DNA from 2 places in the Enterobacter sp. QK-SA4 genome. Region 2 is predicted to be linked to the other one. Evidence: predicted binding sites of a transcription regulator. Region 2 holds the regulator's gene; the other holds the start of a gene.
The links. The regulator Fur, encoded in region 2, represses iron uptake genes when iron is present. The targets are predictions, from matches to a motif close to ATAATAATGAGAACNACTATCAA.
Positions count from the first base shown of each region.

Region 1: a site for Fur is predicted at 1,862-1,884, ahead of AC1VYI_RS04770 (siderophore-interacting protein). Genes of this name have one in related genera too.

Region 1 is NZ_JBXFXH010000007.1:666,171-669,583, forward strand. It holds gene AC1VYI_RS04760 (methyl-accepting chemotaxis protein) at 1-1,294, shown strand, start outside; gene AC1VYI_RS04765 (PadR family transcriptional regulator) at 1,291-1,785, opposite strand; gene AC1VYI_RS04770 (siderophore-interacting protein) at 1,933-2,697, shown strand; gene AC1VYI_RS04775 (coiled-coil domain-containing protein) at 2,698-3,413, opposite strand, start outside.
Region 2 is NZ_JBXFXH010000007.1:3,451,677-3,455,089, forward strand. It holds gene ybfF (esterase) at 1-124, shown strand, start outside; gene ybfE (LexA regulated protein) at 253-540, shown strand; gene fldA (flavodoxin FldA) at 696-1,226, shown strand; gene fur (ferric iron uptake transcriptional regulator) at 1,517-1,963, shown strand; gene chiQ (ChiQ/YbfN family lipoprotein) at 2,104-2,430, opposite strand; partial or broken gene chiP (chitoporin ChiP) at 2,478-3,413, opposite strand, start outside.

The DNA of each region.
Region 1 (3,413 bases), 2.8 Mb from region 2:
AGAGATCAGCGAGCACATCACGGTGATCCTGGGCGAGCTGAACAACGCGCTGCAGGATCAAAAGTCTCAGCAGGTGCTGGCGGAGATCCGCAGCGTGCGCCAGCAGTATCTGGACTCGCGCTACCGCATTTTGCAGGCGGTGCAGAACAACAATCGTGCGGGCGCTATTCAGGAGATGATGACCACCACCCTCGCCGTGCAGCAGGCTTATAAAGCGAAGGTGAAGGAGCTGATTACCATTCAAAACAGCGAGATGCAAAGTGCCGGTGCGCAGGTGGAAGGGGATTTCAGGTCTAACCGACTGCTGCTGATCCTGCTCACGCTCTTTAGCATTGCGGCAGGCAGCCTGATTGGCTGGTTTATCGTGCGCGCTATCACTCGTCCGCTCGGCGAGGCGGTACATTTTGCAAAAGCCATTTCTGAGGGCGATCTCACGGGCAGCATCACGCCACACGGCAAAGACGAAACGGGTCTGCTGCTGCATGCGCTGATGGAGATGAAAACGCGACTGCTGGACATCGTGCAGCAGGTGCAAACCGGCTCGGAGAATATCTCCAGCGCAGCCGCGCAGATTGTCGCCGGGAACCAGGATCTGGCCGCGCGCACGGAAGAGCAGGCAAGTTCTGTAGAACAGACCGCCGCCTCGATGGAGCAGATCACCGCGACGGTGAAAAATACCGCCTCGCATACCGGGGAAGCGACCAACCTTTCGGCCGATGCCGCCACGGTGGTTAAAAACAACGGCGAGATGATGAAGCAGGTGACCAGCAAAATGCGCCTGATTAACGAGACGTCGAACCGGATGTCCGACATTATCGACCTGATCGACGCCATTGCGTTCCAGACCAACATTCTGGCGCTGAACGCGGCGGTGGAAGCGGCGCGCGCCGGCGAGCACGGCCGCGGCTTTGCGGTGGTGGCGGGTGAAGTTCGCCAGCTTGCCCAGAAGAGTGCGTCATCTGCCAGCGAAATCCGCGAGCTGATTGAGAGCTCTACCAGCCAGACCCAGGACGGGATGAACCTGGTTGAAAAAGCGAGTGCGTTGATTAATGGGATGGTCGGCAACGTGGAAGAGATGGACGTGATCCTGCGCGAAATCCGCCAGGCCAGCCACGAGCAGACGGAAGGTATCTCGCAGATTAACAGCGCGATTGGCCTGATTGATGCCACCACCCAGCAGAACTCCGCGCTGGTGGAGGAGTCCGTCGCGGCGGCAGCATCGCTTAACGAACAGGCGATGCACCTGAAGGAGTTGGTGCGCGTCTTCCGCGTGAGCGAGCACGCTCCGGCTTAATCCAGCTGGGAGATCTCAAGCGCCGCGCGGTCAATAACGCCGATAATCTGCTTGAGCTGCGCGTCGCTGAGTTCTCCCTGATTCACCTTCAGGTCTAACACCGCTTTGAAGTTATCCAGCGCCCGCTTCATCTGCGGGTTTTTGCGCAGCTGAAAACCGACGGAACGCGCTTTGATACGCACCTGGATCTGTTCCAGCTGCTCCCGGTTTTCGTCCAGCCAGCGTTGTCCTTCAGCGGTAATCGTAATCGTCTTACGACCGTTCTCTTCTTCCGTAATGGTGATAAAGGTCTGATCCTGAAGATAATCCAGGGTCGGGTAGATCACGCCTGGGCTCGGGGTGTAATTCCCCTGGGTCAGATTCTCGATCTCTTTGATCAGCTCGTAGCCGTGGCTCGCGCTGCGGGTCAGAATATCCAGAATCACCAGCCGCAAATCGCCATGGCCGAAAAAGCGCGGTCGGCGCCCGCCGCTGTCGTGTTCGTGTCGCATAGTAGCTCTCTCAATTTGATATATCTAAACTATATCTAAGATATATTCAGATGCAATCTAAAAGATCTTGCATTTTTCCTTATTAGTAATCATTATCATTTGAAAATTGATTTAGATATATCGTATTCACCAGAAAAGGGTCTAAAAATGGCATCTACCCGTTATCCACAGCGTGTTCGTAATGACCTGCGTTTTCGCGAACTGACGGTGCTCCGCGTTGAGCGCGTCAGCGCGGGTTTCCAGCGCATTGTGCTCGGCGGCGAGGCGCTGGAGGGCTTTAGCTCCCGCGGTTTCGACGACCATACCAAAGTCTTTTTCCCGGCACCCGGGACGACGTTTACGCCGCCGGTGGTCACCGATGAAGGCATCGACTGGGGTGACGGTGTGCGTCCGCAGGCGCGCGACTATACGCCGCTCTACGATGAGGCAAATCATGAGCTGATTCTCGATTTCTTCATTCATGACGGCGGCATTGCCAGCGGCTGGGCGGTCGAGGCGAAAGCGGGCGACAGGCTGACTATCGGCGGCCCGCGCGGTTCGCTGGTGGTGCCGGAGGATTACGCCTGGCAGCTGTACGTGTGCGATGAATCCGGCATGCCCGCGCTGCGTCGACGTTTAGAAAGCATTGCTGAACTGCCGGTTCGCCCGGATGTGCAGGCGGTCGTGACGGTTGGGGATGAATCGTATAAAGACTATCTGGCGCACCTGAGCGGGTTCAATATCACCTGGGTGGTGGGCCATAGCGAGCAGGCGGTCGCAGACCATCTGACGGCGCTGACCGTTCCGGGGGAAGACTACTTCATCTGGCTGACCGGGGAAGGGAAGGTGGTGAAAAGCCTGAGCCGTCAGTTTGAAGCCGACGCCATTGACCCTCAGCTGGTGCGTGCCAGCGCATACTGGCACGCCAAATAATCAGGCTGCCGAATCCAGCTGCGCTTCGCTCACCTGATGTTCGAGCGAGGCGCGGACCTCGTGCAGCGCTTTCTCCTGCTGAGCAAAATACGCTTCCATATTGCTCAGCGAGGAGACCAGCAGCCAGGACTCCTCTTTCTCCAGCTCCGCCAGCTCGTTCACTAAGGTGTCGATCTGCTCGCGGACCTGCGCCATTTTTTTGCGGATACGTTCCAGATCGTTCAGCCTGTCGCTGGCCATCAATGGCTCGAAGCCCTGTTGCAGGCGGGCCACCAGCGAGCGAATGGCTTTCACATCGCCGCGCTGCTTCGCCTGGTTAAGCTGCACCATCATGTTGTTGGCTTCTTCTTTCAGATCGTCCGCCACCAGATCCGGGTGGCAGAGCTTGCTCGCCTGTCGCCAGAGACGCTTGAGTTCGTTCTGGTCCTCTTGCGAAAGATGCTTACCTTTGCGTAGCCGCACTTCGGCATCGTGATGCTGTTCGCGATACTTCTCGTACTCTTCGTTGGCCTCGTCGCGAGCCTGACGCGCAGGCTCCTCTTCGCGCGTTAAGCCGCTCTCCAGCTCCATCGCTTCGGCCAGCAGGTTGGCAATCAGATTGCTTTGCTGTTCCAGATGCTTACGCGCCTCAGCGGCCTGTACGGAATCGGCCGGGAGATCGCGCCAGCGCTGGGTGAGCGTCGCCAGCACCTCTACCGCCTGCGCCATATAGTGCT
Region 2 (3,413 bases):
GCTGGCCCAATTCCCGCAGGCTCGCGCCCACGTGATTGCCGGTGCAGGGCACTGGGTGCATGCGGAAAAACCGGATGCTGTGCTGCGCACCATTCGCCGCTATCTCGCTGATACTGCAAATTGATTAAAAAGAAAGCGACTGGAAGGCTGCAGGCGTCCAGTCGTTGGCGTGCCGTTTTTGGTGATGTATGATGGCGCGCTTATCGCCCGGGCATTAGCAGGGCGGCGTGTTTCCCCCGAAGTCTCAGAATCATGGCCAAAGAACAAACGGACCGTACGACACTAGATCTGTTCGCGAATGAGCGTCGCCCGGGACGACCCAAGACGAATCCGCTTTCGCGCGATGAACAGCTGCGTATCAATAAACGCAACCAGCTTAAACGCGATAAAAATCGTGGGCTTAAGCGTGTCGAACTGAAGCTCAACGCCGACGCGGTCGATGCACTTAATGAGCTGGCCGAGGCCCGAAATATCAGCCGTAGCGAGCTCATTGAAGAGATGCTGATCGCCCAGCTTGAGACGTTGCGCGGCCAGGCATAAGTCTGAAAATTCCCTTAATTACCCTTTTCATGTAGCACAGAGTGCAGTCCTGCGCGATAGCTGTTTCCGCAGGGTTGCCAGTTCTGCTATTATTGCCCTTATCCGTGGCCAAATTGCGCCACCATACTATTAAGTTTCAAGAGGTTATTTTACTCATGGCAATCATCGGCATTTTCTTTGGCAGTGATACCGGCAATACCGAAAATATCGCGAAAAACATTCAAAAACAGCTCGGTAAAGACGTTGCTGATGTGCATGACATCGCCAAGAGCAGCAAAGAAGATCTCGAAGGCTATGACATTCTGCTGCTGGGTATCCCAACCTGGTACTACGGTGAAGCCCAGTGCGACTGGGATGATTTCTTCCCGACGCTGGAAGAAGTGGACTTCAACGGTAAGCTGGTCGCCCTGTTTGGCTGTGGCGATCAGGAAGACTACGCCGAATACTTCTGTGACGCGCTGGGCACCATCCGCGATATCATTGAGCCGAACGGCGCGATTATCGTAGGCCACTGGCCGACCGCCGGTTACCACTTCGAAGCGTCTAAAGGCCTGGCCGATGACGATCATTTCGTGGGTCTGGCCATCGACGAAGACCGTCAGCCAGAGCTGACCGCAGAGCGCGTTGAGAAGTGGGTTAAGCAGATCCGTGAGGAACTGCACCTGGACGATATTCTGAACGCCTGATTTTATCGCGGCGCAGCGGCGGCTGCGCCCGTGCTCCAGGTCAAACCGATTAAATTAATCGCTACAATCTTTTAACTTTTTCGCCCAGACCTGTACAATGTCTCCCTGATAAAACGTGGTTTTCCATTGAGCAAGTTTGTTGGTGATACCACGTTTTTATAAGCATATTTTGCCTGAGACTTGCAGTTTTCATTTAGCCATGGCAGTTCTATAATGAGACGCATTATCCCGGGTGCATTTTCTGTCACTTCCTACAGAAGTGAATCGTTTAGCAACAGGACAGATTCCGCATGACTGACAACAATACCGCATTAAAGAAGGCTGGCCTGAAAGTTACGCTTCCTCGGTTAAAAATCCTTGAAGTGCTTCAGGGTCCAGACAATCACCATGTCAGTGCGGAAGACCTCTATAAACGTCTTATCGACATGGGTGAAGAGATCGGGCTGGCTACCGTCTATCGCGTGCTGAACCAGTTTGATGACGCGGGCATTGTTACCCGTCATAATTTCGAAGGCGGTAAATCTGTTTTCGAACTGACCCAGCAGCAGCACCACGATCACCTGATCTGCCTCGATTGCGGCAAGGTCATTGAATTCAGCGATGATTCCATTGAATCACGCCAGCGTGAAATCGCGGCGCGTCATGGCATCCGCCTGACGAACCACAGCCTGTATCTTTACGGTCACTGCGCTGAAGGCGACTGCCGCGAAGACGACCACGCGCACGACGCGAAATAATCAGTATTCATACTCTGAGCCAGCCGCAAGGTTGGCTTTTTTTTTGCCTGAAAAAGCCCGGTGGCGCTGCGCTTGCCGGGCCTACGGGCTATGACACCTTTGTAGGCCCGGCAAGCGCAGCGCCACCGGGCGTAAAGCACTTATTTATTGTTATTGCGTATCTCGTTCCAGATCTTATCGCAACGCTTCGCCACTTCCTGATCGTTACCGGTTTTACGCGCCTGGATACAGGCCTGGTAATCCATCACGCGGACGTTCTCCTGCGTCGCGAACTGCTCATGCGCTTTCTCTTTCTTCAGCACGTTCAGCACGCTCTGACAGGCTTGAATTTTCTCCGGCGATCCTTCCGCAGTATTTATGCAGGCGCTATACGCCTCCTTCAGACGGGAGTCCTCTTTCGGCGCCTGATTCTGAGCACACGCCACCAGCCCTGATGCCAGCAACGCGACGATTACGATTTTTTTCATCATGTACAGTCTCCATACCGGCGGGACTCAGCCCGCCGGTGCGTTCATCAGAAGATGGTGAATGGGGCAATAACCATGAATTTCACGTCACGTTCATCCTGGAAGATGTTGCCGTAACCGCCCGCATAGCTCGGGATATCGGAGTGGTTGTCATACTGAGTGAAGTGAAGTTTGAACATCGTGCCTTTCGCGCGGCCATCCTGCAGGGTATAGATAGCATCGAGGCTGTAGGAAGACTCTTTCAGGCGATAGTTGGGATCGTAGTATGCGTCCGGCGTGGCCATATCGGCAGGTTTTGCGTCCCAGGCGTAAGCGTAAGAGGCACCCACGGCCCAGCCCGGCAGGTTCCAGTTTTTCAGGTCATACATTGCGCCAAAGAAGACCGCTTTCTCACCGTCGGCGTTGAAGTCAGAGCGGTTATCCCACCAGATATCAAGACGACCGTTGGAGGAGGCGTAGGTCGGGGTCATACGCTGCAGGAAGTAGCCCTGCTGCCCTTCCGCCTTCACCCATGTGCCTTCCAGACGCAAATCAACCTGACCAACCTTATAGCCGAAGGTTAACGCCTGCAGCCACGCGGTGCCGTCATAAATGTCGTTGACGCCACCGTTGCTGACCTTGTCGCGCGTACCGTAGAACTGGTAGCTGGTGCTCAGCGGGCTACCCGCGACATCAAATTTGTAGCTGGCCTTGGCAAAATATTGATCGACATAGCCTTGTGCCTGACCGAATGCCGCTTCAAGCACCAGATCGTTTTTGAAGTCGTACTTCGCGCCCAGCGAGTGCAGGTAATCGACTTTGGTTTTTTTATCGTTCTAGTAGAACTTGTCCATTTCAATGTGCCACGGCGCTTTGTACTCGTTGGTCCACATATAGGAGAAGCTCAACGCCCCCGCATCACCGTAGTCAAAATTCGCCCCGGCTTCTGCACCCTGATAGGTACCCGGCATAAAGCTCCAGTGCGGCGCTAACAGAGTCTGACC